3 regions of the Paenarthrobacter sp. AB444 genome follow, and region 3 is predicted to be linked to each of the others. Evidence: riboswitches for the same ligand, from Rfam matches in the RefSeq annotation. Region 3 holds a riboswitch; each other region holds the start of a gene.
What was found. Region 3 has a riboswitch for glycine ahead of cycA (D-serine/D-alanine/glycine transporter). Riboswitches for the same ligand answer to the same signal wherever they lie in the genome.
Positions count from the first base shown of each region.

Region 1: another riboswitch for glycine. It lies ahead of gcvP (aminomethyl-transferring glycine dehydrogenase); the one in region 3 lies ahead of cycA (D-serine/D-alanine/glycine transporter).
Region 2: another riboswitch for glycine. It lies ahead of gcvP (aminomethyl-transferring glycine dehydrogenase); the one in region 3 lies ahead of cycA (D-serine/D-alanine/glycine transporter).

Region 1 is NZ_JAQZBY010000015.1:66,366-76,822, forward strand. It holds gene PQ627_RS17045 (amidohydrolase) at 1-506, opposite strand, end outside; gene PQ627_RS17050 (cyclodeaminase/cyclohydrolase family protein) at 626-1,285, shown strand; gene PQ627_RS17055 (MFS transporter) at 1,289-2,839, opposite strand; gene PQ627_RS17060 (TetR/AcrR family transcriptional regulator) at 2,912-3,451, shown strand; glycine riboswitch at 3,546-3,643, shown strand; gene gcvP (aminomethyl-transferring glycine dehydrogenase) at 3,813-6,659, shown strand; gene gcvT (glycine cleavage system aminomethyltransferase GcvT) at 6,669-7,802, shown strand; gene gcvH (glycine cleavage system protein GcvH) at 7,836-8,222, shown strand; gene PQ627_RS17080 (L-serine ammonia-lyase) at 8,421-9,833, shown strand; gene PQ627_RS17085 (DNA/RNA non-specific endonuclease) at 9,872-10,457, shown strand, end outside.
Region 2 is NZ_JAQZBY010000002.1:12,870-23,326, reverse strand. It holds gene PQ627_RS03420 (AMP-binding protein) at 1-1,604, opposite strand, end outside; gene speB (agmatinase) at 1,886-2,881, opposite strand; gene PQ627_RS03410 (MFS transporter) at 2,878-4,260, opposite strand; gene PQ627_RS03405 (PucR family transcriptional regulator) at 4,410-5,903, shown strand; glycine riboswitch at 5,989-6,088, shown strand; gene gcvP (aminomethyl-transferring glycine dehydrogenase) at 6,238-9,081, shown strand; gene gcvT (glycine cleavage system aminomethyltransferase GcvT) at 9,093-10,214, shown strand; gene gcvH (glycine cleavage system protein GcvH) at 10,235-10,457, shown strand, end outside.
Region 3 is NZ_JAQZBY010000017.1:16,329-26,785, forward strand. It holds gene PQ627_RS17985 (FAD/NAD(P)-binding protein) at 1-1,517, shown strand, start outside; glycine riboswitch at 1,591-1,689, shown strand; gene cycA (D-serine/D-alanine/glycine transporter) at 1,835-3,295, shown strand; gene PQ627_RS17995 (ExeM/NucH family extracellular endonuclease) at 3,361-7,893, opposite strand; gene PQ627_RS18000 (septum formation family protein) at 8,076-8,567, opposite strand; gene PQ627_RS18005 (VOC family protein) at 8,742-9,527, opposite strand; tRNA gene PQ627_RS18010 (tRNA-Ser) at 9,664-9,754, opposite strand; gene PQ627_RS18015 (NAD(P)H-quinone oxidoreductase) at 9,857-10,457, shown strand, end outside.

The sequences.
Region 1 (10,457 bases), on a different contig from region 3:
GCGGGGAATGGGGCGACATGCTGGCCGAGTACGACGTCGGGCTTCGGGACGACGTCGTACAGGCCGTCCGCCACCATCGCGTTCGCTCCGCCGCCCCATTCCTCTGCGGGCTGGAAAACGGCGATCAACGTGCCTTGCCACTGGTCGCGTTGCCCGGCAAGCGACTCCACAGCACCCACCAGGCAACTGACGTGGACATCGTGGCCGCATGCATGCATGACGGGAACGTCGTTGCCCGTGTGGTCGACGCCGACGGCGGTGCTTGCGTAGTCCAGTCCGGTGGATTCTTTGACGGGCAGGGCGTCCATGTCGGCCCGGAGCATGACCACCGGCCCTGGTCCGTTGTGAAGCACACCCACCACACCGGTCTGGCCGATGTTGCGGTGGACCGTGAAGCCAAGGTTTTCCAGGTGTCCGGCGGCGATTCCCGCTGTCCTGGTCTCCTGGAAGGATAGCTCCGGGTTGGCGTGCAGGTCTTTGTAAAGCTCTTCGAGGTCAATGGTCATGGGTCTACCCTCTTCGTTCGACGCCTTTGGTCCGGCCAGTGTATCCACCGGCGGTGTGCGAAACCTGAGTGTGCGAGGCCTGTGTGCGAAGACCGAACACTCACGGCACACTGGATGGCATGACGAATACCGCAGCCGCCACGACCCAGCAGTCCACCGTCGAGGACTGGACCAAGGCCCTGGCGGAGTCGAAGGGTTCGCCCGGGGGTGGTGCCGGTACGGGTGTCATGCTCTCGATCGCGGCCGCTTTGACGTCCATGGTTGCCGGGTATACGGAGCCTGAAGACCACCAGCGCGACGAACTTTCCGGCATTCATGCCCGCGCCCACGAGCTGCGGAAAACTGCCCTGCAGCTCGCGGACGACGACTCCTCTGCCTCCAATGCTTTTGGGGCTGCGTTCCGACTGGACCCCGGCCCGGAACGGGAAGAGGCGATTCATCAGGCGTCGGTTGAGGCGGCCAAGGCTTCGGCCGTCCTGGGGGAGCGGGCCATCGACGCCATCGAAGACCTTGGCTGGCTCGCTTCCCATGGAAACCCGGCCCTCATCGCCGATGTCGTGGTTGGCTTCGGTGCGCTGCGGGCGGCGATAACGGGTGCGCGGACCAACGTGAGCTTCGACCTCGCGTCCCTGACCTCCGCAGGGACTCCGCTTGAGGAGGTCAGGGAGCAGCATCCGGACCTGTGGACGACGGTCAGCCTGCTCAGCGACGCGCTGGAGCGGATCGACCAACTGGCTGCCGGCGTCGACAAAAAGGCCGCACCTACCGAAGCGGTGTAGTCCCTATTTCGCCTTGGGCACCTTGCGGAGTACGACGGCGGCCATCACTGCCGCTCCGGCCATCAGTACCAGCCCAATCGCCGCAGTGATGTGGACGCCGGAGTCGAATGCTGTCCGGGCGGCTGTGGTCAATGCCTCGGAGAGCTCGGCGGGAAGGCCGGAGGCTGCGTCGACGGCACCGGCCAGTGTTTCCCCGGACTTCCTTGCGGCTTCTGCGGAGACACCGTCGGGAACGACGAGGTTGTGCTGGTAGGACGCTGTGAGGATGGAGCCGAGCACGGCAGTCCCCAACAGCGATCCCAATTCGTAGCCGGTCTCGGAGATGGCCGAGGCCGCTCCGGACTTGTCCGCCGGAACCGATGACAGGATCAGATCATTGGAGATGGTCTCCGCCGCGCCGACCCCGATAGCGAGCACAGTCAGGGCGGACAGGAGGAACACCGGTCCGCTGCCATGGTTGCCTGTGACGGCCACCAGGTACCCGATGGCGCTGAGCGTCAGTCCGCCGGCCACGACGAAGCCGGGCCGCACGCGCTTGACCAACGGCACCACCAGCAGCCCGGCGATCACGGTGGCGAGGAGGGCGGGGATCATCGCGATGCCGGCTTCCATGGGGGACTGCCCTTCGACCAGCTGCAGGTGCTGGGCAAAGAAGTAGATGAAGCCCGTCATGGAGAACAGGGATAGTACGTTGGCCACGATGGCCGTGCTGAACACCTTGTTCTTGAACAGGGCCACATCCAGCATGGGGCTGTCGATGCTCTGTTGGCGACGAACGAACACAATGCCCATCACCAGTCCGAAGCCCATGAAAGCAGCGGCCGGGGCCCCGAAGCCGTGGACCGCGAATTCCTTGATGCCGTAAACGAACGGCGCCATGGTGACCACGGACAGGACGATGCTGGGTACGTCGACGCGGCCTGGGTTGGCGTCCTTGGATTCAGGAATCAGTACCCGGCCAAATGCCAGCAAAGGCAGGAGCAGGAATGCTGCCACCAGGAAGACGGCGCCCCACCAGAAGTGTTCCACAAGCCAACCGCCGAAGATGGGGCCCAGGGCGGCGCCGCCGGAGAAGCCGGCAGCCCACACAGCGATCGCGAGCCTGCGCCGGTTGGGATCGGTAAAGATGTTCCGGATCAAGGACAACGTTGAGGGCATCAGCATGGCGCCAAAGACACCAAGTGCGGCGCGTCCGGCAATCAGCCACTCAGCGGATGGCGCGAATGCTGTAGCAGCCGAAACCGCAGCGAAGCCCGTGCTGCCGATCAGGAGCAACCGGCGTCGTCCGATCCTGTCGCCCAAGTTGCCCATGGATACCAGAAGTGCCGCCAACACCAGCGGATACGCGTCAACGATCCACAGGAGCTGGATGCCGCCGACATCCAAGGATCGGGCGATTTCGGGCAGGGCAAAGGTGAGCGCGGTGTTGTCGACGGCCACCAGCAGCACAGGGAACATCAGCAGTGCCAGGGCCGTCCAATCGCGCCACGGTGCAGCCTGCCCCTTGACGGGGTTGACGGAACGGGGTGCGTGGGTTGAGGACGGCGAGAACATGCCCTAACTATACCGTCCAGACGGTACAGTTACAAATGCAAGGACTGCACAGCTTTAGGGAATGATGTACACATGCCACGAAAACCAGTTGCCCGGGACGCCGTCCTGGATGCCTTCGAAGCCCTCCTCATAGAGGTAGGGGAGCGGGCAGCCACTCTTGACGCCGTCGCCAAGCGGGCAGGCGTCTCCAAAGGTGGCCTGCTGTACCACTTCCCCAACAAGGAAGCCCTGATCAGCGCTCTGCTCGAACGCCTGGATGAACTGGCGGAAGAGGACATTGTGCGGATGAAGGCAGCGCCGGACGGAGCCGCCTCGTACTTCATCCGGACCTCGCTGTGGGGCGGCACGCCCATGGACAGGGCTTTCGTTGCCGCCACCAGGCTCGCCGAAGTGGCCCACGAGGAAACGCGGCGGCGGTTTGCCGGCATCCAGCAGCAATGGCTGGATGTCCTGGCCGAGGACGTGGGGCCGGAGGTCGCCAAAGCCGTCAGCTACATGGGTGACGGGCTGTATTTCAACGCCATGTTCGAAGGCGGACAGGAGGGCGGGAATGCGGGCCGGGAGGCCGACGTCGAAATCCTGTTGGGCGTGCTGGACCGTCTGCGGAAGTGACGCTTCTTCCATTTGCCGCAGCGACCTGCACATAGGACAATTAACTCTTGTGGTGTGTCCTGTGTGGGCGCCCATGCACAATTGAACAAGCCTTTGATCTGCGGCGGGAGAGTCCTGCAAGCACGTGATGCAGGCGCCGTAGGAGCAAACCCTCCCCAGGAATCTCTCAGGCCCACGCACCGCCGCGGCGAGGCAACTCTGGAAAGCAGCAGGCGACCGTCCCAGGTTGTTGTGCTCACCGACGGTGCAAGCGATTCGTTGTTCGGACAAGTCGCGGAAACTCTCAGGTCCAATACAGAGCGGGGAGGAACCCGAGCCGCTGTGGCGTACCCAAACGCCACCCAAGTATTGGAGTTCCTTCGTGACGGTTAGTTCTGCCTCCACCCCCTTCGTCGATCGGCATATCGGCGCCCGCCGCCAGGCCGACATTGAGACCATGCTCAAGACCGTCGGTTACGACTCCGTGGATGCCCTCGTGGACACCGCGGTTCCCAACGACATCCGCCAGGACATTGCCCTGACCCTGCAGGACGCCCTGTCAGAGGTCGAGGTCCTGGCAGAACTGCGCAAGCTGGCCGCCAAGAACAAGACCGCCGTGCAGATGATCGGCCAGGGCTACTACGACACCATCACGCCCCCGGTGATCCGCCGTAACATCCTCGAATCCCCGGCCTGGTACACCGCCTACACGCCGTACCAGCCCGAGATTTCCCAGGGCCGCCTCGAAGCGCTCCTGAACTTCCAGACCATGGTCCAGGACCTCGTTGGCTTGCCCATCGCCAATGCCTCCCTGCTGGACGAAGCAACGGCAGTCGCTGAAGCCGTTCTCATGATGCGCAGGGCCAACAAGAACAAGGCTGCCCAGGATGGCAAGACCGTCCTCGACGCCGACTGCCTGCCCCAGACCATCGCCATCGTGAAGGGCCGCGCCGAGGCACTCGGCTTCGAGGTTGAGGTCGCGGACCTTTCCCTCGGCCTGCCGGAAGGTGCCATCAACGGCGTCGTCCTCCAGCAGCCCGGCGTTTCCGGTCGTGTTTTCGACCACTCAGCCGTCATTGCCGAGGCGAAAGAGCGCGGCGCGCTGGTCACCGTCGCTGCGGACCTGCTGTCCTTGACCCTCATCACCCCTCCGGGCGAGCAGGGCGCCGACATCGCCGTCGGTTCTGCCCAGCGCCTGGGTGTTCCGCTGTTCTTCGGTGGCCCGCACGCCGCCTACATGGCAGTCCAGAAGGGCCTCGAGCGTTCCATGCCGGGCCGCCTGGTGGGCGTTTCGAAGGACGACGCCGGTGTCCCCGCCTACCGCTTGGCGCTGCAGACCCGTGAGCAGCACATCCGCCGCGAGAAGGCCACGTCCAACATTTGTACGGCTCAGGCCCTGCTGGCCATCGTTGCCTCGATGTACGCCGTCTATCACGGCCCGGAGGGCCTGAAGGCGATCGCTGAGACCGCCCACAACCACGCCCGCACCCTGGCCGCCTCCCTGAAGGCTGCCGGCGTCGAGGTCCTGCATGGCTCCTTCTTCGACACCGTCACGGTTCGCATTCCCGGCCGCGCCGCAGAGATCGTGGCAGCGGCCGAGGCCCGCGGGATCAACCTGCGCGGCATCGACGCGGACACCGTTGGTATTTCCGTGGACGAAACCACGACAACTGACGTTGTCGGCCGTGTCCTCGACGTGTTCGGCGCTTCCGTGGTTGAGGCCGTGGAGGGCTTCGCCCTTGTCGGTTCGGTTGAGCGCACCAGTGAGTTCATGCAGCACCCGGTGTTCAACACCCACCGCTCCGAAACCCAGCTCCTGCGCTACATCCGCAAGCTCTCGGACCGCGACCTTGCGCTTGACCGCACCATGATTCCCCTGGGTTCGTGCACCATGAAGCTCAACGCGACGGCCGAGATGGAAGCCATCTCCTGGCCAGAGTTCGCCTCGATCCACCCGTTCGCTCCGGATTCCCAGACGGCTGGCTGGCGTGAACTCATCGCTGACCTGGAATCCCAACTGACCGAGATCACCGGCTACGACCAGGTCTCCATCCAGCCGAACGCCGGTTCCCAGGGTGAGCTCGCGGGCCTGCTGGCCATCCGCGGCTACCACCTCTCCAACGGCGATGACCAGCGCAACGTCTGCCTCATCCCGGCCTCCGCCCATGGCACCAACGCCGCCTCGGCAGTGCTGGCCGGCATGAAGGTCGTGGTCGTGGCCACCGCTCCCGATGGCACGATCGACCACGTCGACCTGAAGGCCAAGATCGAAGCCAACCGCGACGCCCTCTCGGCGATCATGATCACCTACCCGTCCACGCACGGTGTCTACGACGCCGATGTCCGCGAAGTCTGCGACGCCATCCACGAAGCCGGTGGCCAGGTGTACATCGACGGTGCCAACCTCAACGCGCTCGTTGGCCTTGCCCAGCCCGGCAAGTTCGGCGGCGACGTGTCCCACCTGAACCTGCACAAGACCTTCTGCATCCCGCACGGCGGCGGCGGACCCGGTGTTGGTCCCGTTGCAGCCAAGGCACACCTGGCGCCGTTCATGCCCGGTGACGCAGCGTCCTGGACCGAAGGCAATGACGTTCCGATTTCGGCGTCCCGCTTCGGTTCGGCCGGTGTCCTCCCGATCTCCTGGGCCTACGTGAAGCTCATGGGAGGCCAGGGGCTCACGGAAGCCACCAAGTCCGCGTTGCTGGCTGCGAACTACATCGCATCCCGCCTCAACGACCACTTCCCGGTCCTCTACACGGGCGAAGGCGGACTCGTGGCCCACGAATGCATCCTGGACCTCCGTGAGCTGACCGCGAAGACCGGCGTTACCGCTGAGGATGTTGCCAAGCGACTGATCGACTTCGGCTTCCACGCTCCGACCCTGGCGTTCCCGGTTGCCGGCACCCTCATGGTGGAGCCCACGGAGTCCGAGGACCTCGTGGAGATCGACCGCTTCATCGAGGCCATGATCACCATCCGCAAGGAGATCGACCAGGTTGCTGCCGGCGACTTCTCCGTGCAGGACTCCCCGCTTCGCCGCGCGCCCCACACGGCAGCCGCCGTCGTGAGCTCCGACTGGGACCGCGCGTACCCGCGTGAGCAGGCCGCCTTCCCGGTCCACCACCTCAAGCAGGACAAATACTTCCCGCCCGTCGGCCGCATCGACGGCGCAGCCGGAGACCGCAACCTGGTCTGCTCCTGCCCGCCGATCGAAGACTTCGAGAACTAAGGACTGGTCATGACAGGGAAATACACCGCCCTCTACGAAGAGCACAAGAAGCTTGGCGCGTCGTTCACCGATTTTGGTGGCTGGCAGATGCCGCTGAAGTACACCTCCGAGCTAGCCGAACACCACGCCGTCCGGAAGTCCGCAGGCCTCTTCGACCTCTCCCACATGGGCGAAGTCTGGGTCACCGGCCCGCAGGCCGCCGGGTTCCTCGACTACGCCTTGGTGGGCAAGATTTCCGCCATGGCCGAAGGCAAGGCCAAGTATTCGTTGATCTGCCAGGAAGACGGCGGCATCATCGATGACCTGATCGTCTACCGCCGGGGTGCGGAGAAGTTCCTGGTGGTGCCGAACGCCGGCAACGCGGCAGTTGTTGCTGCGGAACTCCTGGTGCGTGCAGCCGGGTTCGACGTCGTGGTTGAGGATGCCTCCTCCGAGACCTCGCTCATCGCGGTCCAGGGCCCTCTTGCTGAAGCCATCCTGTTGCGCCTGGTTCCGGCTGACCAGCACCAGCTGGTCACGGAACTGAAGTACTACGCCGCCGTCGAGGTCACCTTTCTCGTGGCCGGCAGTGGCCAGGACCTGCTCCTTGCACGCACCGGTTATACCGGCGAAGACGGCTTTGAGATCTTCGTCCCCAACGAGTCCGCCGCCGCGCTGTGGCAGGCGATCACCGCCGTCGCCGAAGAGGGCGAGCTGGTTCCGGCGGGCCTGGCCTCACGCGACTCCCTGCGCCTGGAAGCGGGCATGCCCCTGTACGGCAACGAGCTTTCCCGCGAAGGCAATCCCTTCGCTGCCGGACTTGGGCCCGTTGTGGCACTGTCCAAGGAAGGCGACTTTGTTGGCAAGGATGCACTCGCTGCTTTGAAGGCCTCCGGTGCGGGGATCTCCACTGGCCGCAAGCTCGTTGGCCTCAAGGGCCTTGGACGCCGCGCCGGCCGCTCGCACTACCCGGTGACGAAGGACGGAGCCGTTGTTGGTGAAGTGACCTCCGGCCAGCCGAGCCCGACCTTGGGGTACCCCGTGGTGATGGCGTACGTCGACGTAGCTTATGCCGAGCCGGGAACTGCCCTGGACGTGGACCTCCGCGGCAAGTCCGAGCCCTTCGAAGTCGTCGCCCTGCCGTTCTACAAGCGGTCCCGCTAAGCAGTTTTGTCCATACAACGTAAAGGAAACAGAATGCCCAAAGTAGCGCCCGAACTTCAGTACTCCGACGAACACGAGTGGGTCTCCCGCGGCGAAGGGAACTCGGTGTCCGTTGGCATTTCCGAGGTTGCCACCGACGCACTGGGCGACATCGTGTACGTCGACCTGCCCGAGGTCGGCTCCACCGTGACCGCCGGCGAGACCTGCGGCGAGGTGGAGTCCACCAAGTCCGTCTCCGACCTGTACTCGCCCGTCACAGGTGAGGTCACCGAGATCAACGACGCCGTTGTTTCCGATCCCGCCCTCATCAACAACGACCCCTACGGCGCCGGCTGGCTCTTCAAGGTGGCTGCCGAGTCCGACGGCCCGCTGCTCTCGGCCCAGGAATACGCCTCCAAGAATGGTGGCGACCTGGCCTAGTTGCCAGCGGCCCGGGTCCGGCACTGGACATACGGGCGTAGCGTGGTTTGTAGTAACTGAATAATTTGCGACGCCGGGTTGCCGCCTTTGGGGGCCATCCGGCGTCGCGCTTCGGTCGTCTTTCGCCACAAGCGGGGGAGGCCATCCGGCAGGACGATCTGCCGGACCGATTCAAGCTGTATAAAAGGGATCCCGGCTATGGCTGTTGGTGTTTTCGATCTGTTCTCTGTGGGCATTGGCCCGTCAAGCTCGCACACTGTGGGGCCGATGCGTGCCGCCGCGGTGTTTGCCGAAGAGTTGAAGGACAGTGATGTCCTGGGCTCGGTGGCGTCATTGCGGGTGGATTTGTATGGTTCCTTGGCCGCGACTGGGCGGGGCCACGGGACGATGACTGCTACGCTGCTGGGCCTTGAGGGCTACCACCCCGAGCTGATCCTCCCCGAAGAAGTGGAGGAACGCCTGGCCGCCATCGCCGAAACGGGTGTGTTGAACCTTGCCGGTGCCTCGGGCGAGGGCGTGGAGCTGCCGTATGCGGTGGAGGATATGGTGTTGCATCCGTTGACGGTGTTGCCGCGGCATACGAATGGGATGAAGTTCGTGGTCTCTGATGCTGAGGGGAACGTGCTGAGGGAGGCGACGTTTTTCTCGGTTGGTGGCGGGTTCATTGTCCGTGAGGGTGAGGAGAGCACGGCCCGGGTGGAGTTGGAGGAGTCCAAGGCGGAGTTGCCGTTGCCGTTCCGGACGGCGGCGGAGTTGTTGGGCCGGTGCGCGTCCAAAGGCTTGGGCATCAGCGACATCATGTTGATCAATGAGCGGGCGTCCCGGTCGGAGGAGGAGATCCGGGAGGGTCTGCTGCATATTTGGTCGGTGATGGAGGCCTGTGTTGAAACGTCCCTGAAGCGTGAGGGTGTGCTGCCCGGGGGCTTGCGGGTCCGTCGTCGTGCTCCTGATTGGTTGGAGCGGTTGTTGAAGGAGGACAAGGACCGGAACGATCCGAAGTATTGGCAGGAGTGGGTGAACCTGATCGCGTTGGCGGTCAATGAGGAGAACGCGTCCGGTGGGCGGGTGGTGACGGCTCCGACCAATGGTGCGGCGGGCATCATCCCGGCGGTTCTGTACTATGCGTTGAATTACGCTCCGGGCATGGATCAGGCGACCCAGGCTGATAGGGATGATGTGGTGGTGCGGTTCTTGCTCGCTGCGGGTGCGGTGGGGGTTTTGTATAAGGAGCAGGCTTCGATTTCGGGGGCTGAGGTGGGGTGTCAGGGTGAGGTTGGTTCGGCGTCGTCGATGGCTGCTGCGGGGTTGGCTGAGGTGATGGGTGGTTCTCCGGCGCAGGTGGAGAACGCGGCGGAGATCGCGATGGAGCATAACCTGGGGTTGACGTGTGATCCGATCGGTGGGTTGGTGCAGATTCCGTGTATTGAGCGGAACGCGATTGCTGCGGCGAAGGCGATCAACGCGGCGAAGATGGCGTTGTGGGGTGATGGGACGCACCGGGTGTCGTTGGATGAGGTGATCGTGACCATGCGGGAAACGGGCAAGGACATGTCCCATAAGTACAAGGAAACAGCGATGGGCGGCCTCGCCGTCAACGTCGTCGAATGCTGACTCTGTTCGCTGTCAGTCCCTAGTGCCATGCTGTATCCATGAGCGGGGGATATGACAGGGATTTCTTGCGGGCACGCGTCGAGCTGCCCAGTCCGTCGGCAACGACGATTCTGTTGGATTACACCCACTTCTCCGTACGTTTTCGGGCAGCCCGGAAGCTTGCAGCGATCGTGGGCGTCAACATCAGCGGCAGCGAACTGAACCCCCTGGCACGCGAGGGAACCTGGCACTTTGACGATCGGGTTCCCAAGGAGCAGCAGGCAGGCCCCGACGTTTACAAGAACAACGCCTTCGATCGTGGGCATCTGGTTCGGCGTCTGGATCCGGTCTGGGGGGATCAAGCGACGGCAAAGAAGGCCAACCAGGACACCTTTGTCTTCACGAACGCGGCCCCACAGGTTGATGACTTCAACCAAGGCAAGGAACTCTGGGTCGGGTTGGAGGACCACGTCCTGGAGCACGCCGACACCTTCGATGCCAAGCTCAGTGTCTTCACCGGGCCGGTCCTCCTGGATGACGACCCTCCCTACCGTGGCGTCCAGGTGCCGAGGAAGTTCTGGAAGATCGCCGTGTGGACCAACGACGCGAAACTGGGAGCTGCCGGCTTCATCCTTGACCAGTCGC
Region 2 (10,457 bases), on a different contig from region 3:
CCGTGGGGGAGGTAGCCGAGGGAACGCTCCAGCCTGACCGAGGCCGCGACGTAAGACAGCGAATCTCCGCCCAAGGAAACGAAAGTGTCCGTATCCGCCACGTCTGCCCGTTCCAGGACATCGATGAAGATCCTGCGCGCATCGTCCGGTGAAGCCGCGGCGGAACGTACGCCGCCGCCGTCGTGCTTCTCCCCAGTCGGGGTGGTCGCTCCCGGAGGCGCGTCGGCATCCGCCGTGGCGAGGGCGAGAATGGCCTGGTAGTCCGTTTTTCCGTTGGCCAGGCGGGGAATCGCTTCCACGCGGCGCAGCTCCAGGGCCGACCTCGGGACGCCGAGATCGTGCGCGAGCGTTTTGGCCAGGAGCGGGAGCTCGTGGTTACCTTCGACGGCGGCGACGAGTCCGACGTCGGTCCCGGCCACGGCCGCTGTCACGCCGAGATCCTGGAGGATCCGCTCGACCTGCCCCAGGTCGATCCGCAGCCCCACAATCTTGACGAAGCGGCTGCGCCGGCCAATGATTTCGTAGAGCCCACCAGGCGCGAGTCGGGCGAGGTCGCCTGTGTGCAGCTCGGTGATCTCCCGGCCCCGGGCGAGGTCCGCCGGGTGTTCGGCGTAGCCCAGCATGACGTTTGGCCCGGAGTAGACCAGTTCGCAATCGTCCAACCCCGGGACAGGTTCCAGCCGGAAGGATCCCCCGGGAATGGGGACGCCGATGGCCTGGGGATGCTCCTCGGCCTCATCCGGAGGGAGGTACGCCATCCGGGCCGTCGCTTCGGTCTGGCCGTACATGACGAAGAGATCCCAGCCGTGTTCCTGTCCGAGCTGGGTGTACGAGCGTACCCGTTCCGGCGCCAAACGCCCTCCGGCCTGGGTGATGTACCGCAGGCTGGGCAGGTCCATGCGGTCGAAGCCCACACGCTCCAGAAGATCGAAGGTGTAGGGAACGGCGGCGAACGAGGTCACGGATTCGCGCCGCATCAGATCCCAGAAGCACGGATCCACCACGGACAGATCGGTAAGCGCTATCGACGCCCCCACCAGGAGATGGCTGTTCACGACGCTCATGCCGTAGCAGTAGGACAACGGAAGCGTCGTTGCTGCCCTGTCTTCCGGGCGGAGGTGCAGGTACTGGGCGATGGCGGCCGCGTTAGCCTGGATCGACCCTGCCGAGATGCGCACCAGCTTCGGGGCGCCCGTTGAACCGGAAGTGCTGAGCAATAATGCGAGGTCGGGATGGAGTTCGTGGCCGCTGTGCTCCCGGCGCACGTCCAGCGAGACGCCTCCATCCACCGACCGTGCGACGATATCCGGCTCATAGGCCGAGATCAGCGCTTCCGCAGCCTGCCCGCCACCGGAGGGGAGGATCAGCAGCGGTTGTCCGGATGCCAGAGCCGCAAGGTACACGGTGAGGGAAGGCAACGTGTTTTCTGCTTCGAGGGCGATAAGGCGCCGGCCATCGCCAAAGGACCTGGCCATCTCCTCGATCCGAACCGCCAACTGCGCGTAGGTCACTGTTTCGGCTGCCAGGCGTACTGCGGGCCGGTCTCCAAACGATGCCAATCGCGCGGCAAAGGCTACTCCGGCCACATCGGGCTGAATACTCACCCGGAAAAAGTTAGAAGGTATGGCTAACCTAACTCAAATGGATTTGCGCGGGGGGCGGGAAGATGACGTTGGTGTGATGTGAGCGAGGGATCGAGACTGGCCGGTGGGATGTGAGAGAGGGATTGGTATCAGCAGACGCTCGCTCACATCCCACCCGTTTTTTCGGGACCCTCGCCACGGGTTCGAATTTGGCCGCTGAGGCGAGCCAACGACGTCGGCACCCGGGTGGGTGCCGACGTCGCGGTTTTTGGGAAGGTTGTTCGCGCTTCTGCGCCGGAGCGTCAGAGCGCAGCGGCCTCAAGATCGAGACTGACCGGCGCCGCCGTCTTCCCGCGGTTGACCATGAGTGCCAGCAGGTCGAAAACAACGGTGGCGGCGGCCACGCTGGTGATGTCGGCGTGATCGTAGGCAGGGGCGACCTCTACTACGTCCGCTCCCACGATGTTGATACCATCCAGGCCGCGGAGCAGGGCGAGAAGCTCGCGTGAATGCAGGCCGCCCATCTCCGGAGTTCCAGTGCCGGGTGCATAGGAAGGATCGAGGACATCGATGTCGATCGAGACGTAGACAGGGGTGTCGCCCAGCCGCTCCTTGACCCGCTCAATGGCGGCCGGCACGCCGATCACGTCCAGGTCCGAGCAACGGATGATCTGGAAGCCGAACTCGTGGTCCCGGAGGAAGTCGTTGCGGTCATAGACCGGTCCGCGGATGCCAACGTGCATCGACTTGTCCTCAACAAGAAGGCCCTCCTCGAAGGCGCGGCGGAAGATGGTGCCGTGCGTGATCGGCTGGTCGAAGTACGTGTCCCACGTGTCCAGGTGGGCGTCGAAGTGCAGGAGCGCAACCGGCCCGTGGACTTTGTTCAGCGCCCGCAACATGGGGAGTGCAATGGTGTGGTCGCCGCCGATGGAGACCAGGCGCTTCGATTCGCTGATGAGGGGCAGCGCCTGCTCCTCGATTTCGCGGACGGCGCGGGTGATGTCGTAGGGAGTGCAGGCGATGTCGCCGGCGTCAACAACCTGGGCTTCGTACACCGGCTCGACGTCGAGCTCCGGGTGGTAGCCCGGGCGCAGGAGCCGTGATGCCTCGCGGACAGCGGCAGGACCAAAACGCGCGCCCGGCCGGAAGGAGGTTCCGCCGTCGAACGGCACGCCCACAATGGCAATGTCGTAGTCCGGAACACGGTCGATCTGGGGGAGTCGGGCGAAGGTGCCGAGGCCGGCGTAACGGGGAACTTTGGTTGCGTCGACGGGGCCGATGGGCTGGTGCGTGGTCATGAGAGGGATCCTTCGTTGATCTTGCTGTCATTGGACGTGCTGGTCTGGTGTTCGGTGGTGAGCTCCGAAAGGGACTTGTTTGCCGTTTCGGGAGCCAGGAGGAAGGTGGCGATGAGCCCGATCAGCGAAATGACCGCGCCGATGAGAAGCGATCCGGCCGCGCCAAACGACACGATCGCCAATGGCATCAGGTAAGTGCTTGCCGCCGATCCCACCCTGCTGATGGCGGTGCCGAAGCCGACGGCCGTGGCGCGGACTTCCGTGGGGAAGAGCTCGTTGGGGTAGACGACTTCAAGGAAACTCGATGCTCCGGACGCCAGGGCAAAGACGGCCAGGGCAATAAAGAGCGGTGCGGCTTCCACATTGGGGATGAAAGCCGGAATGGCTAAGGCAACAACAATGATCCCGAACGTCCACAAAAGCAGCTTTCGGCGCCCGATCTTCTCCACAAGCCAGAGTCCGGGAATGCCGCCGACAACAAACAGCATGGAGATCAGGAATGAGCCACCGTAGAGGTTGGCGTCGCCATGCATGCCAAACGAGGTCAGCAGGTCCGGGGCGAAAGTGTAGACGGCAAACAACGGAATGACCTGTGCTGTCCAAAAGATGGAGACGAACAGGGTCCGCTTCCAGAACTGACCTCGGAAAATATCCAGGAAGCTGCCTTGCTTCAAGGGTCCCTCGCTGTCGGAAGAGATGTCAGCCAGTCCATACTGAGGGCCGTAAACCTTCTTGAGGACGGCATCGGCCTCATCGCGGCGCCCTCGTGATAGCAACCACCGTGGAGACTCAGGCGTGCCGAGCCGGCAGAGCAGCGTGATGATGGCGAAGACAGCCGGGCTGGCAACCATGAAGCGCCAGGCCTCCGGTCCCGCATCGCGCAACAAGTAGCCGACGGCGTAAGCCGCCGCGGCACCTATGGCCCACACCACGAACGTGGCACCGAGCAGGCGTCCGCGATGTTTTTTGGGAAGGAACTCGGCCAGGAGCGAGGTAGCGATGGGGTAGTCGGCGCCGATGGCCATGCCCAGGAAGAGCCTGCACAAGACCACTTGCCACATGTCGGTGGCAAAGCCGTTCAGGACGGAAAACACCGCAAGCGCGATGAGGTCCGCGATGTACATCTTGTGGCGGCCGATCCTGTCGGTCAGCCAACCAAAGATGGCACCGCCGAAAAAGATGCCCACCAGGCTTGCCGCACCCACCAGGCCAATTTCAGCGGGGGTCATCTCCAGTCCGGGGGCCATGGTGATGAGTGCGATGCCAATGATGGACAGCGCGTAGCCGTCGATGAACGGACCGCCGGACGCGAAGAACGTCAATTTCTTGTGGAACCGGGTTAGTGGGGCGTCATCAATGAGGTTGCTGGTTGCGCTCATTGCCAACCCTCTCTCGTGAATGCTCGTCTTTGAGCGGTGAAGTAAGTAGTTCCAGTTTTGGTGATACAGGTCACCGGGTATATTCATTCATTGTTTACATCTGACGAAGTCACGTAGACAAATGTCTAAGATCAAGACAGGACGCAGAAATGGCCATCACCGTCGCCGAACTCGTGGCTGAACCGCAACTCGGACTGACGCTCCTCGCCGGATCTGCGGGCACTGGCAACCGCATTACCTGGGCCCACACCTCTGACCTGCCGCGTTTGTGGGAGTGGGTCACCGGCGGGGAACTTATGATGACCAACGGCCTCTCCATTCCAGCGGATTCGGACGGACAGGTGGAGCTTGCTGAGGCCCTGGTGGACGCCGGTGCCAGTGCGTTGGCGATCGGCGAGAAAATGCACGCGCCTCCGCTGACAGTTGAGTTCCTGGCTGCTTGTGAGCGGCTGGCCCTGCCCCTCATCAACATCCCCTACCCGCTCCCGTTCATCGCGATCGCCAGGTCCGTGGCCGAGTCGTCGCTGCTCGAAGAATCCCGCCGTCTCCGCCAGACAGCCCGCGTCTACGACCTCCTGCGCACCGCCGGCGCGTCCGAGGATCACTGGCAAAGCCTGGTCCTTCGGCTCGCTACCGAACTGGATTCGGAGCTGTTCGTGGTGGACCGCCGCTGCCTGCATCCGTGGCACCCGGAGGGCCATCCCCTGCCGGCGTTCCTTGTGGAGGAATGGTCGCCGCAACCGGGCCGCGTGACCGTGGCGGGCAAGAACTTCCAGTGGCACAAGATTCGCGGCCGGCACGTGCTCACCATGGACATTCCCACCCACGCGAATGCGCTCCTCGTAGTGCTGCCCGGCAGCGAACCGCACCCTGACGCCGTCGTACTTTTGCACGCCGCAACCGTGCTGGGACTGCAGCTGGCGCGCATCGTCCTCTCGCTCGAAGGGCGGCACCGGCTGGCCGGCGAGTTCCTGCTGCAGGCCCTCGATGGGCGGCTCGGCACGGGAGAGATCGAGCGGCGGTTGACGGCTTTCGAGGTGCCTCCCCAGGAGTTCGTGGTCGCCTCGATGTCGGCGGACGACGGCGGCAGGCTGGCCAACGTGCACGTCGAGCTCTGGCGGCATGGCGTTCCGGCGGCCTCCTTGCGGCGGAACGACCGGCTTCATGTTGTGGTCGCTGCGGACGTCGCGGATGATCTCCTGGTCCACTGCGCCGGGTCTGAAAGCGTCATCGGCGTCAGCTCAGCGGCCTCCGTCGCGGGACTCCAACAGGCCCTTCAAGAATCGTTGTGGGCGCTGGGTTCGGCGCGTGCCAACAAGCTGGGACTGGCCCGCTACGCCGAGGGTCCCAGCTGGCTCGGGCTGACCGGCTTCGAAGAAGGCACCGCTTTGGTGCAGCGGCTCCTGGGCCCGGTTTTTGAGTACGAGCAGCGCCAGGACGGGGACCTGATGGTCACGTTGAGGACCTATTTGGACTCACAGCGGAGCTGGCAAAAGACAGCGTCCGCGCTGTTCACGCACCGGCAAACCATCATCTACAGGATCCGGAAAATTGGCGAACTGACGGGGCTGGACATGGGTGAAACGTCCACCTTGGCGCAGCTCTGGCTGGCCTTGCAGATCCACGAGGCGATGCATGGTTGAGCCGTGTTGGAAACAACCGCCTTGCACTTTTTCGCAGCCACCCGCTATGGTGTGAAGCGTGTCACTGACGTGACGCACACGCTTTTGATCTGCGGCGGGAGAGTCCTGCCGGGTACATCCAGTCAGGCGCCGTAGGAGCAAATCCTCCCCAGGAATCTCTCAGGCCCATGTACCGCCGCGGCGAGGCAACTCTGGAAAGCAGTCCGGGCAACCGGGCTCACCGACGGTGCAAGTGGGCAACCAAGCCCACGGAATCTCTCAGGTCCAATACAGAGCGGGGAGGAACCCCTATTCATCGTGGCGTCCCCTGGGCGCCTGAATCCTGGAGTTCCTCTTGACTGTTCAATCCTCCCCAACCGCTTTCGCGGACCGGCATATCGGCGCCCGTCGCCAGGCCGACATTGACACCATGCTCAAGGCGATCGGCTACGACTCGGTCGATGGCCTGGTGGACGTTGCCGTCCCCGATTCCATCCGCCAGTCCTCGCCCCTGACCTTGCAAAAGGCGTTGAGCGAGACCCAGGTCCTGGCCGAGCTCCGCAAGCTCGCCGCCAAGAACAAGACTGCCGTGCAAATGATCGGCCAGGGCTACTACGACACCGTCACGCCTCCGGTGATCCGCCGCAACATCCTCGAATCCCCGGCCTGGTACACGGCCTACACCCCGTACCAGCCCGAGATTTCCCAGGGCCGCCTCGAAGCCCTGCTGAACTTCCAGACCATGGTGCAGGACCTCACGGGGCTCCCGATCGCCAACGCTTCGCTGCTGGATGAAGCCACCGCCGTCGCCGAGGCCGTGTTGCTGATGCGCCGGGCGAACAAAGCTGTGAAGGACGGCAAGACCGTCCTGGACGCTGACCTCCTCCCGCAGACCATCGCCATCGTGAAGGGCCGCGCCGAGGCACTCGGTTTCGAGGTTTTGGTTGCGGATCTCTCCGCTGGATTGCCCGACGGCGACATCAACGGCGTCGTTCTGCAGCAGCCTGGCGTTTCGGGCCGGGTCTTCAACCACGCTCCCGTGATCGCTGCGGCGAAGGAACGCGGTGCACTGGTCACCGTCGCGGCCGATCTGCTGGCGCTCACCCTCATCACGCCCCCGGGCGAACAAGGTGCGGACATCGCCGTCGGGACCGCGCAGCGCTTCGGTGTGCCGCTGTTCTTCGGCGGCCCGCATGCCGCTTACATGGCCGTCCGGAACGGCATGGAGCGCACGCTTCCCGGCCGCATCGTTGGCGTGTCCAAGGACAACGCCGGCGTTCCCGCCTACCGCTTGGCGCTGCAGACCCGTGAGCAGCACATCCGCCGCGAGAAGGCCACGTCCAACATCTGCACGGCTCAGGCCCTGCTCGCGATCGTCGCCTCGATGTACGCCGTGTACCACGGCCCGGATGGGCTGAAGGCGATCGCCGAAACCGTCCACGGCCACGCCCGTGTGCTGGCTACCGCAGTGCAGAAGGCAGGCCGCGAACTCGTTGCCGACTCCTTCTTCGACACCCTCACCGTCCGCGTTCCGGGCAAGGCCTCGAAGGTGATCGGTGCCGCCGAGGCACGCGGCATCAACCTCCGCTACATCGATGAGGACACCGTCGGCGTCTCCGTCGATGAAACCACGACGCCGGAGGTCCTCTCCGCGGTCGCCGTCGCCTTCGGTGCCGGTCCGGTAGGGGACGCCGCCGGGTTCGAACTGCCCGCCGACGTGGTCCGTGCCTCGGACTTCCTGCAGCACCCGGTGTTCAACACGCACCGTTCCGAGGCGCAGCTGTTGCGCTATATCCGCAAGCTGTCCGACCGGGACCTCGCGCTGGACCGCACCATGATCCCGCTGGGTTCGTGCACCATGAAGCTGAACGCCACGGCTGAAATGGAGGCGATCTCCTGGCCGGAGTTCGCATCGATCCACCCGTTCGCGCCGGATCACCAGACTGAGGGTTGGCGTGAGCTGATCTCCGGTTTGGAAGCCGATCTGACCGAGATCACGGGCTACGACCAGGTCTCCATCCAGCCCAACGCCGGTTCGCAGGGTGAGCTCGCGGGCCTCCTCGCGATCCGCGGCTACCACCTGTCGCGCGGCGATGAGCAGCGCAACGTCTGCCTGATCCCCGCTTCGGCCCACGGCACCAACGCTGCCTCGGCTGTGCTGGCCGGCATGAAGGTGGTCGTAGTGGCTACGGCTGCCGATGGCACGATTGACCACGCTGACCTGGCGGCAAAGATCGAGGCCAACCGCGACGTGCTTTCGGCCATCATGATCACCTACCCCTCCACGCACGGTGTGTACGACGCCGACGTCGTCGAGGTGTGCGACGCGGTTCACGAGGCCGGTGGCCAGGTGTACGTGGATGGTGCGAACCTCAACGCGCTGGTCGGCTTGGCCCAGCCGGGCAAGTTCGGCGGCGATGTCTCGCACTTGAACCTGCACAAGACCTTCTGCATCCCGCACGGCGGCGGCGGACCCGGTGTTGGTCCTGTTGCAGCCAAGGCACACCTGGCTCCGTTCATGCCGGGCGATGCGAACAACGCTTCCTCCTCGGAGGGTGGCGTCGCCATCTCCGCATCCCGTTTCGGTTCCGCCGGCGTGCTCCCGATTTCCTGGGCCTACGTGAAGCTCATGGGCGGTGAAGGGCTGACCGAGGCCACCAAGTCGGCGCTGCTTGCTGCAAACTACGTTGCTTCACGCCTGGATGAGCACTTCCCGGTCCTCTACACGGGCGAAGGTGGACTCGTGGCGCACGAGTGCATCCTTGACCTCCGTGAGCTGACCGCGCGTACGGGTGTCACGGCCGAGGATGTTGCCAAGCGTTTGATCGACTTCGGCTTCCACGCCCCGACGCTGGCCTTCCCGGTTGCCGGCACCCTGATGGTGGAGCCGACGGAGTCCGAGGACCTCACCGAGATCGACCGCTTCATCGAGGCCATGATCACCATCCGGGCCGAAATTGAGCAGGTTGCTGCCGGTGACTTCTCCGTGGAGAACTCCCCGCTCCGCAACGCGCCCCACACGGCGTCCGCCGTCGTGAGTTCCGCCTGGGAGCGCGACTACCCGCGCGAGCAGGCTGCCTTCCCGGTGCCGAGCCTCAAGCAGGACAAATACTTCCCGCCGGTCGGCCGGATTGACGGTGCTGCGGGCGACCGCAACCTTGTCTGCTCCTGCCCTCCGATCGAAGACTTTGAGAACTAAAGGACCCTGTGATGTCTGAGAACTACACCGCTCTCTACGAGCAACACAAAAAGGCCGGCGCGTCCTTCACGGACTTCGGCGGCTGGCAGATGCCCCTCAAGTACGAGTCCGAGTTGGCTGAGCACCACGCGGTACGCCAGGCTGCCGGCTTGTTCGACCTCTCCCACATGGGCGAAGTCTGGGTAACCGGTCCGGAAGCAGCCGCGTTCCTGGACTATGCCCTGGTGGGCAAGCTGTCCGCGATTGCCGACGGCAAGGCCAAGTACTCGCTGATCTGCAACGCCGACGGCGGCATCATCGACGACCTGATCACGTACCGTCGTGGCCCGGAGAAGTTCCTCGTGGTGCCGAACGCGGGCAACGCCAAGGTGGTTGCGGCCGCCCTGTCCGAGCGTGCGGCCGGGTTCGACGTTGTTGTCGAGGATGCGTCCGCTGAGACCTCCCTCATTGCAGTACAGGGCCCTCTTGCTGAAGCGATCCTCTTGCGCCTGGTTCCGGCCGAGCAGCACTCACTGGTCACGGAACTGAAGTACTACGCGGCCGTTGAGGTGACCATCAGCGGACAGGACCTGCTGCTGGCCCGCACCGGCTACACGGGCGAAGACGGATTCGAAATCTACGTCCCGAACGCGGACGCGCCTTCGCTCTGGGAAGCATTCCTTGAAGCCGGCGAAGGCCACGGGCTTATCCCGGCCGGCCTGGCTGCCCGCGACTCGCTTCGCCTCGAGGCCGGCATGCCTCTCTACGGCAACGAGCTTTCCCGCCACGTCAATGCCTACGCAGCCGGACTCGGCCCGGTTGTGGCGTTGTCCAAGGAGGGGGACTTCGTGGGCAAGGAAGCACTGGCTGCGATCAAGGCCGCCGGTGTCGGCTCCACGATCGGGCAGAAGCTGGTGGGCCTCAAGGGAGCCGGCCGTCGTGCAGCCCGCGGCCACTATTCGGTTTTGAAGGACGGTTCGCTGATCGGTGAGGTGACCTCGGGGCAGCCGAGCCCGACGCTCGGTTACCCGGTCGCGTTGGCGTATGTCGACGTCGAGCATTCCGAGGTTGGCACTGTGGTGGACGTCGACCTCCGCGGCAAGGCCGAACCGTTCGAAGTTGTGCCGCTGCCCTTCTACAAGCGTTCCAAGTAGTCACGAGAGAAGGAATTGATATGAGCAAAGTTGTTGCCGAGCTGAAGTACTCGGCTGAACATGAATGGGTTGCTGCAGATGGCGGGGGACCGGTGGGTATTGGCATCTCCGCCGTCGCCGCCGACGCCCTCGGCGACATCGTCTACGTGGACCTGCCCGAGGTCGGTTCCACGGTGACCGCGGGGGAGACCTGCGGCGAGGTGGAGTCCACCAAGTCCGTCTCCGACCTCTACTCGCCCGTGA
Region 3 (10,457 bases):
TGCCCGACGGCGTCGAGGTCACCTTCCATGAAACGCTCGCCGTTGCTGCGCGTCCGGTTGACGGGAAGTTCGACGTCGAACTCGCCGACGGCACGACGCTCACCGTCGGTTCGGTGGTGCTGGCGTTGGGGCACATCGAATCGCGGCTCAACCCGGAGCAGAGGTCATTCAAGCGTGCGGCCGACGAGTTGGGCTTGGCGTATTTCCCGCCGGCACCGCCCGCGGATGTGGATTGGCAGGCGGTGCCTGACAGCCAACCCGTTCTTGTCCGGGGCATGGGCTTGAACTTCTTTGACGTGATGGGCCAACTGACGGAGGGTCGCGGAGGCAAGTTTGTCGAGGCAGGGGTGCCCGGAGCCGGTGTCCTGGAGTACCGGCCATCGGGCCGTGAACCCAGGATTTTCGCTGCCTCCCGCCGCGGTACGCCGTACCGGGCCAAGGCAGGGCTGGACGGCTACTACCCACGCAGCATCACCATGCGGTACTTGACAGAAGACGCGGTTGACCGGTTCCGGGCAGCAGGCATCCAGCCCGGTTTCGACCACGATCTCTGGCCGTTGCTGCACAGGGATGCGTTGTGGGCCTATTACTCAACGCTGGCCAGGTCCCAGCCCGCCGCGATCAAGGATCCGGCACAGTTTTTGGCCGACCTGCAGGACGCGCTGCAACCGCATGCCCACACCACGACGCACTGGGAACACGATCTGGAGGTCCTGGTTGAAAAGCACGTGGTTGCTTCGCGCCGTTTGAATCTTCGTGGGCTCGCGGCGCCGTTGGCGGGACGGACGTTCGCATCACGGCGTGACCTGGATGCCGCGATCACCGCCTACCTGGACGACGACGCCCGGCGCTCGGCTTTGGGTGAAGCCGACCCCGTGAAGATGGCCATTGGGGCACTGCACACCGGCCGGGCGATCCTCAAGACCGTTGTGGCGGACGGCGGCATCACGGACGAGTCCTGGTTGGCCGGTCTGCGCGGCTGGTTCGAATCGTTTGTCGAAGGACTGGCCAGCGGGCCGCCCGCGCTCCGCTCGGAGCAGCTCGCCGCCTTGGCGCGTGCCGGCGTCGTAAGTTTTGTCGGACCGGACCCCAAGTTCAGTGTCGATCGCAGCGCAAAGGTGTTCCGGGCGGCTTCGCCGTGGGTTCACGACGGGCCGGTGGAGGCGGAGACCCTCATTGAGGCGATGTCGCCGGCGAACAGGGTTGGCATCAATATCTCCCCGCTGCTGGAGCAGCTCATGGCTGATGGCTTGGTGCGGACCAAGATCATGATGAGCGTTGAGGGCACCCCCATGCAGACCACCGGCCTTGACGTTGAACCGCACCCCTACCGCCCCATCGCGGCCAACGGATCTGTTACGGAAAACATGTACGTGCTCGGGCTGCAGTTGTCTGCGTCGCAGTGGGGCAATGCCATCGCCGCGGAGGCCCGTCCCCGCACCGGCCCCGCCTATGCCAGCGGGCAACGAACCCTGCGTGACGCCGATGAGATCGCCCGCAGCATTCTGGGACTCTAGAGCCCCGGGTTGCGCCGCCAGCCAGCCTTCGCTACTGTGTGAGCTGCATCACCCGTAAGGGTGTGCGCGCTTTTGATCTGCGGCGGGAGAGCCCTGCCGGTACATTTCGTCAGGCGCCGTAGGAGCAAACCCTCCCCAGGAATCTCTCAGGCCCATGTACCGCCGCGGCGAGGCAACTCTGGAAAGCAGTCCGGCCACCGGACTCACCGAAGGTGCAAGCAGGCCCATGCCTGCGGAAACTCTCAGGTCTACCTACAGAGCGGGGAGGAACCCGAATCAATGCGGCACCACAGTGCCGCCTGAACGACGGAGTTCCTTTGACGATTCATCCCACCACCGGCAACGATTCACCGCATCTCGAACGCCAACTCAGCAATCGCCACATCCAGCTCATCGCCATCGGCGGTGCCATTGGAACCGGCCTCTTCATGGGCTCGGGCAAGACCATTTCCGCAGCTGGCCCCTCCGTAATTTTCGTGTACATGATCATCGGCTTCATGCTGTTCTTCGTCATGCGCGCCATGGGCGAACTGCTCCTGAGCAACCTGAATTACAAGTCCTTCAGCGATTTCGCCGCCGACCTCCTCGGTCCCTGGGCCGGCTTCTTCACCGGGTGGACCTACTGGTTCTGCTGGGTCATCACGGGCATCGCCGATGTCATTGCGATTGCCGGGTACTCGGAGGAGTTGTGGCCAGGGCTGCCCTTGTGGATTCCGGGTCTTATCACCATCGGCATCCTGCTGCTCCTGAACCTGGCAACCGTGAAGGCCTTCGGCGAGACCGAATTCTGGTTCGCGCTCATTAAGATCGTGGCCATCGCCGCCCTCATTATCGTTGGCCTGTTCATGATCCTCAGCGGCTTCCAGTCAGACGCCGGACCGGCCAGCTTCAGCAACCTGTGGAACCACGGCGGTTTCTTCCCGAACGAGTTCATGGGCTTCGTTGCCGGCTTCCAGATCGCCGTCTTCGCGTTCGTGGGCATCGAGCTGGTGGGCACCACCGCGGCCGAGGCCAAGGACCCGGAGAAGAACCTGCCCAAGGCAATCAACTCCATCCCCATCCGTGTGCTCCTTTTCTACGTAGGTGCGCTCATCATCCTCATGTCCGTCACCCCGTGGACCCAGTTCGCCGCGGGCCACAGCCCCTTCATTGCCATGTTCTCCCTGGCAGGCCTCGGCGCCGCCGCCACGATCGTGAACCTGGTGGTCCTGAGCTCGGCGATGTCCTCGGCCAACTCCGGCATCTACTCCACCTCCCGCATGGTGTACGGCCTGGCCCAGGAAGGCGACGCGCCCGCTGTCTTCAGCGCCCTGTCCGGACGCAAAGTACCCCGCAACGCCCTGTTCCTTTCCTGCGTCCTGTTGCTGTCCGGCGTCGTGCTCATGTACGCCGGGCAGGACGTCGGCAAGGCATTCGACATGGTCACCACCGTTTCGGCTGTCTGTTTCGTGTTCGTGTGGTCGATCATCCTGGCCAGCTACCTGGCCTTCAGGAAGCGCCGTCCCCAGCTGCACGATTCCTCGGCTTTCAAGATGCCGGGTGGGGTGGTGATGGTGTGGGTGGTGTTCGCCTTCTTCGCATTCATTCTCTGGGCGCTGACCACCCAGCCGGACACGCTCATGGCGCTGCTGGTCACTCCGGTGTGGTTCCTCGCCCTTGGCGTGGCCTGGGCGGTCCTTCGCAAACGGCCCACCCACCTGGCCCGTTACGAGCACTTCAAGGCTGAGCTGCAGAAGGACGCTGAGCGGGTGAACGAACCCGAATCCGTCCGCAGCTGACACACAAGCAAAGAGCCAGGCTCCTCGATGGTGGGGAGCCTGGCTCTTTGGTTTTCAGGGGAGGTTTAGCCCCTCAGGCACTTCTGGTACTCCAGCCATGCGTAGGCATAACGGAGCCAGCCCACGATGTCGTACCACTTGGACGGCTTGGTTGGCTCGGTGCACTGCGGTGGCTGGGGCCCGCTTGCAGCCACCTTGACCAGCGCCTTGACCGTCGTTCCACTTTCGACGGCGGTCAGCACCACGGTGCCGGTTCCTGCGGCGGCCGCTGCGGGAACCTTGAGGTTCACCGTGGCGGAGCCGGCTGCAACGGGCACGTCGCCGAGTACCAGGGAGGCGCCCTTGGCGTCGGTAAAGACTGCCTTCAGCGTCTTGTTGGCCGGGCTGCCGATCGATGTCAGGTCCAGTTTGGACACTGCCAGGGTGATCGGATCGCCAGCTTTGACCTCGGCGGCTGTGGTGTTGGCGACAGCGACGGAGCGGCGGGCAAAGTCAGGCGACACCGGGTTGTGTCCCTGCAGGTACTTGATCCAGGCATCCCTGTCCACCAGGCCGGTGTCCTTCGTGTTGCTGCCTTCCTTGAAGACCCGGAAGTTGTCACCGCCGGTTGCAAGGAAGCTGAAGGTGCCGATCCTGTACTGCTTGGCTGGGTCAATGACCGCACCATCGACCCAGATCCCGGTGACGCGGTCGCCTGCGGGGCGGGCGGCGTCGTAGGTGTAGTTGACGTTCTTGGACAGGCCCAGCTGCTGGTACGGGCGGCTGGGCACCGTTCCGTCCGGGTTGGTCTGCCACTGCTGCTCCAAGAGAGTCTTGAACTGCGTACCTGTCAGCGACGTGGTCCACAGATTGTTCACGAACGGCAGTACGGCGTTGGCTTCTGCGTAGGTGATGGTGCCGTCCGGCGCGTAATAGAGCTCGTTGCGCAGGCCGCCAGGATTCACGACGCCGATCTCCGCCGCGCCCAGTTCCGGCGCCTTGAGCGTATCCACCAGGGAGTCCGCCACCAGGTTGCCCAGCGTCGATTCGCTCGCGCGATCATCACGCTTGGGGGCTCCGCCTGCCGGGTCCGGAGTGAAGGCGGTGGTGATATCGGCTGTTACCGCACCGACCGGCTGGTTTCCGATTTCTGCGGCATTGGCCAGGGCCTTATCCACGATCGTTTTGACTGTGGCAACGCGCGGGTAGGCGGCTACCAGGCTTGCGGCAGTGTCTGTGGTGCGGTCCACGACCGCTGCCTTGTAGGCCGTCACGGACTTGGAGGCAGTATCCACCGTGAGCGTCACACTGCCTACGTTCTCGCCGTAGTTGCCGGTCTGCACGATGGGTCGGGTTTTGCCTGTGGGCTGGCCGTTGGAGTCCAGGATGGGTGCATCCCAGGCGTATTCCTTGTGGGTGTGGCCGGTGAAGATCGCAGCGACGTCCGGGGTGGTTTCGTTGACCAACTTGGCGAACGGGCCACCTGCCGCCACTTCCTGTTCCAGCGTTGCGCCCTCGGGTGTTCCGGATGCCGCGCCGTCGTGGTTCTCCACGATGATCAGGTCAGCTGCGTTGTCGGCCTTGATCTTGGCGGCAACGCGGTTGATGGCTTCCACGGGGTCCCCGAATTCCAGGTCGGCGATGCCAGCCGGGGTTACCAGGGTTGGCACCTCCTGGGTGACTGTGCCGATGACGGCGACCCGCATGCCGTTCATGTCCAGGACTTTGTACTCCGGCAGGACCGGGGTGGTGGTGCCCTTCTGGTAAACGTTGGCGCCCAGGTAGGCGAACTTCGCGTTGGCACCTCCTGCAATGACGCGGTCGCGCAGGTCCTGCCAGCCGCCGTCGAACTCGTGATTGCCTACTGCCGACGCCTGCAGTTCCAGGGCATTCAGGACGTCGATGGTGGGCTGGTCCTTCGCTACCGAAGACGCGAAGAGGGAAGCGCCGATGTTGTCGCCGGCCGAGATGAACGCCGTGGCGCCCGGGGCGGCCGCCGCACGGAGCTTCTCCACAGTGCCCGCGAAGAGCACCGTGTTGTTGTCGATGCGGCCGTGGAAATCGTTGATGCCCAGGAACTGCAGGTCGACTGTGGCCGGTGCGTCCGGGGCGAGGTTCAGGCCGACCACCACGGGATCGTGGTCGCTGGCCCGGAATTCGTCCGCAGCGTAGTAGTTGGTCACGTTGTTGTTGAACCGGCTGTACTCCAGTGCCACGGACTCCACGGAGTTGATGTTCCAGATGTCGGTTCCGGTGACTTTTTGAGCCGCCGCGGGGGAGGCCAGGATGTGGTCCAGGGAACCGACCATTCCACCGAACAGGTAGGAGTGCTTGCCGGTGCCAACCTCAAGGTCGGTATAGCCGGCGCCGGTCAGGACGTTGATGGGATCTTCCTTGCCGTAGGCGTTGAAGTCGCCGATCAGGAACACCTTGTCGGTTCCCTTGGAGGCCTGCAGATCCTGCGAGAAGGCCAGCAGGGACTGGGCCTGCTTGGTCCGGGCAATATTGGAGGCGCCTTGGCCCTTGTCGGTATCGTCCGGGGTGGCTGCTGAGCCCTTGGACTTGAAGTGGTTCACGATCGCGATGAACTTCTTGTCATCGGCTCCACCAACTGGCTTGAACACCTGCGCCAGCGGCTTGCGTGCACTCGCGAATGCCACGGTGTCGTTGTGGATGATGGATTCGCCCACCGGTTCCGCCGTTGCCTTCTTGAAGATGAATGCCGTGCGGATCATGTCCTCGTCGGTCAACGGGGGAGCGTTCGCAGGAGTGCGGACGTAGTCCCAGACGCCCGGGGTCTTGACGTTGAGGGCGTCCACCAGCTTGGACAGTGCGTCATCACGGTTCTTGCCGAACTGTGCCGAGTTCTCGATCTCTTCGAGGGACACGACGTCGGCGCCGGACTTGGTGATGGCCGCTACGATCTTGGCCTGCTGGCGTTCGAAATTCTCCGCGTTGGCGGCACCGCGGGCGTTGCAGCCTTCCTTGACGGTGATCGGGTTGCCGTCCCGGTCGCTGTAGAAGACGCAACCGCTCAGCTGGTCGCCGGTGGTGGGGAAGTAGTTGAGCACGTTGAAGGAGGCCAGCTTGAGGCTTCCCCCAACGTCTGCCGGGCCCTCGGGCCGCGACGCGGTAAAGGTCGCAGGCTGGACGGAGTCGGCGTTGGCCGGGGTGAGTGCGGTCAGGGGTTGGAATTTCCAGGAGTTGTTGCCGTAGCCCAGGATCACGTCGGTCTTGAACGTGGCGGGTGAACCCACACGGACAGGATCGGAGGTTGTAAGGTACGGGAGCTGCTGGGCCTTGGTGGTGGCGTCCTTGAGGAAGTTCGTGGAGGCACCGTCGTCGAGCTTGATGGCCCGGAGCGCATTGTCAGCCACCACCGCCGCGTACTCCGGCGAACCGTAGCTGGCCACCGCCGTCGGCTGTACCAAAGGCGAGGTGCCTGCAGCGAGGCCGATTTCGCCATACTGGTTCAGCGAATAGTTGTCCGTGACGGTGAAGTTGCCCTGCGGCGCAATCAGCATGCCTTCCAGGCTCTCGCGGGCCGCTTCATTGGCCGGGAGCGCGAACGGCGTGGATTTGACCTCGGGTGCGGCCTCCGTGAGCTTCTTGAGGCCCGCGGCCTCGACCGTGAGCTGGGTCTGGTTGGCAAACTCACTGACCACGCCGGTCAGTTCAAGGTAGTCGCCCGGCTGGACCGTCTCCGTCGTCGTGGGTGAGTAAACGAACAAAGCGTCCGACGCCGTCCTGGCCGCCCCGCCGTTGTCGCCACCGGTTCCCGGGGTTTGGACGTAATAGCCGTTGAATCCGCCGGTGGCGTAGACGGCGGTCACCTTGCCGCGCGTCGTCACGGTGCTGCCAACGAAAGGACTGGCTGCGCCGGTGCCCTGGATCTCGGCGATGGACTTGGTGCCAGGCTCAGGCTGTGGATCCGGGGGCGTCCCGCCTCCGCCCGACGCCGTCGGCGTGATGGAAGCGTTGAGCCTGAAGTCAGCTGCGTTGGAGTCTGTGTCCACCCCGTTGGTGCGGTTGAGGCTGCGGACATCCGTGTTGCTGGACGGTCCTGTTGCGGCCGCCGTCTCAAAGGTGTTGGAACTGCCATAGCCCAGGAGGTCCGCAACGGCCGCGTTGCCGGTCACGGAGCCGGCAGGCAGGGATGAGACCGCGGTGGCCTGCTTGGCGAGGATGAGTGTTCCTGCCGTGCCGCTGGGGTTCAGCGTGCCGGTGGCCTGGACATCCGCAGCGGGAAGCGCAGGGGCCGTGGAGGTGCCGCTGTTCGTGGCGCCCTGGATCAGGTAGTAGCCCTTGGCCGGAATGCTGCCGGTCAGGGGAGTGATGCCGGTAGGGGCCGCGGCACTGGTGGCTGAACGGTACTGCAGTGACCAACCGGCCAGGCTGACTGCTGCGTCAGAGGAGTTGTAGAGCTCCACGAACTTGTTCTTGAACGCTGCCCCGCTGCTGCCGCCGCTGAGATAGGCCTCGTTGATCACCACCGGCGAGGTGCCGCTGGGTGCGGCTGGAACGTCCGCCGCGAAGGCGGGTGCCGCCGTCAGCGGGGCCGCAAGCAACCCGACTGACAGGACTGTTCCCGCCGCTGTTTTCCAATGGTTTTGGTGCATCCGCTCTAACTTTCATGATGGAGCCCTGTGGGGCCCTGTGGACGACGCCCACCGTCTTGTGAAGTGGGCGATATGCCCGGAAGTTACTCCGGGGTAAAGCTGCCTCGGGCATAGCTGAACACGAACGGATGAATGGGAAGTGGCCCCCGGGTGGCCGGTTGGAGTGCCGGCCACAACGGGTCCTACTTGGCGGCGCCCTTGAGGGTGCCGGTGGTTGCGGCCCCGGCAGCGGCGCCGATCAGGCAGACAATCTCACGATCGCCGGTCTTCCAGGAATCGCTGGTGGGGTGGAGGAAAGTCACGTCGAGGGCGGACTCTTCGAAGGGCACTCCGACGAACGAGGCAAACTGCGCGCCACAGAACTCTTCTGCTTTGGTTCCCACCTCGGTGGTCCCGGGGAACGTGGAAGTGTCGAGCTTGGTGACGGCGTAGGCCTCAAGGTCGTGGCTCTGATCGCACGGAATGATGGTGACGTCCACAACTTCCTCGGTATCAGGGTTGGCGATGCAGTCACCCAGTTTCACTTTGAAGGCGTCAGCTTTGGACGATTCCGTCGGTTTGCCGGATTCATCCCGCTTGGCATCCCCACTGCTGATGAGCGAGCATCCCGCCAGAGCCAGCGATGCCATGGTCAAAACGGCAGCAGCCCTGAAGGTCTTTGAAAGGTGGAGCATTCTGGTCCTCATTCCAGGAGGAACACAGGATTCCTGTGGAACGGCCTGTGGTCAGCGATGAGGGACCCAACAAGGTTTTCCCACGCCGGTCGATCCCCCAAGGCCGACGATGAGAGGCTCCGGCCGGCCGCCCCTGGGTAGGGGGCAGCCCGGCCGGACCCGAATTTTCATAGTCTAAGCCGACTGGCCCTGATCCTGGATCACCTTGAAAACGGCACCGGTCGGGTCGGACAACGTAGCCAACCTGCCGAAGGGGGTGTCCTCCGCAGGCTGCATCACGGTGGCACCCAAGGCCGTTGCCTGCTCCACGGTGGCGTCGGTGTCCGCAACGGCGAAGTACACGCTCCACATCGAGGGAACCTCGTCGGGCAGGAAACCGGAGGCGTCCATGATGCCTGCCTTCGCGTTCTCCCCGGATCCCAAGGTGCTGTACCTGAACTCCGGGGTGTCGCTCATGACATCCGTTTCCCAGCCGAACACCTTCTGGTAGAACGCCACGGCGGAGTCGTAGTTCTTGGACAGAAGCTCGTGCCATGCAGGCGAACCCGGTTCGGCGGCCACCTCAAAGCCCTTCATCTCCCCGAACTGCCACGCCCCGATCGAGGCGCCGGAAGAGTCCCCGTACATCGCCATGCTGCCCTGCTCGGGAACCTCCATCGGTTCCATGTACACCTGGCCCCCATTGGCTGCCGCGGCTTCGGTGGTCGCCTTGATGTCGTCGGTGCGCAGGTAGGTGGACCACAGATCCGGCATGGCACCCATGTCGGCCTGTTTCTGCATGATCCCGGCTACGAGCTTCCCGCCCTTGGACGCGGTGATGTAGCCGCCGTACTTCTCTTCGTCTCCAGTCTCATAAGTCCAGCCAAAAAGTGCGTTGTAGAAGGACTTCGCCCTCTCGGTATCGGAGGTCATCAGGTCGATCCAACACGGCGAACCGGCAGTGATATCGGGCGTAGGCATGTGTGCAGCTCCTGTTGTCATGCCGCGGCACATTCCGCGGCTGATGGTTTAGTGGTGGAGACAGGAAGAACACTATGCGGGGGCTCCGACAATTTTCAACGAAAATGCCCCGGGTTCAACAACCCGGGGCATTCATTGGCGGAAGGTAAGGGATTTGAACCCTTGGTACGGGGTTACCGCACACTGGTTTTCAAGACCAGCTCCTTAGGCCGCTCGGACAACCTTCCTCGCCTAGTAGTGTTTCATAGGGAGTTGGCTGTTCCAAAACATCACGTCCTCCAGCCCCTGCCCCGGGTGCCGGATGACAAGCAAGAAACCGGGAGTTCGTCATGAAAGCCGTCTACATCTCAGAGCCGGGCGGGCCCGAAGTCCTCGAGGTCCGCGAGGTCCCCTCCCCGGTGCCGGGCGATGGCGAGGTGCTGATCGACGTCGTCGCTGCAGGCCTGAACCGCGCGGACGTCCAGCAGCGCCGCGGCTTCTATCCGCCACCGCCGGGAGCTTCGGACATTCCGGGGCTTGAAGTATCGGGCCGCATCGCTGCCTTCGGCCCCGGTGTCACCAAGGCCTTCTCCGTGGGCGACAAGGTAGTAGCACTTCTCTCGGGCGGCGGGTACGCCCAGCAGGTGGCCGTACCAGCTGAACAGGTATTGCGCGTCCCCGAGGGCGTGGACCTGATCACCGCCGCGGCCCTCCCCGAAGTGGCCGCCACCGTCTACTCGAACCTGATCATGACGGCCCAGCTGCAGCCCGGCGAGACGGTGCTCATCCACGGCGCCACGGGCGGCATCGGCACCATGGCCATCCAGCTTGCCAAGGCTTATGGTGCAACGGTGGCGACGACGGCCGGGACCGACGAGAAAGTCGGCACGGCCAAGGCGTTCCTGGGCGCCGACATCGCCATCAACTACGCCGAGGAAAACTTCGTTGAAA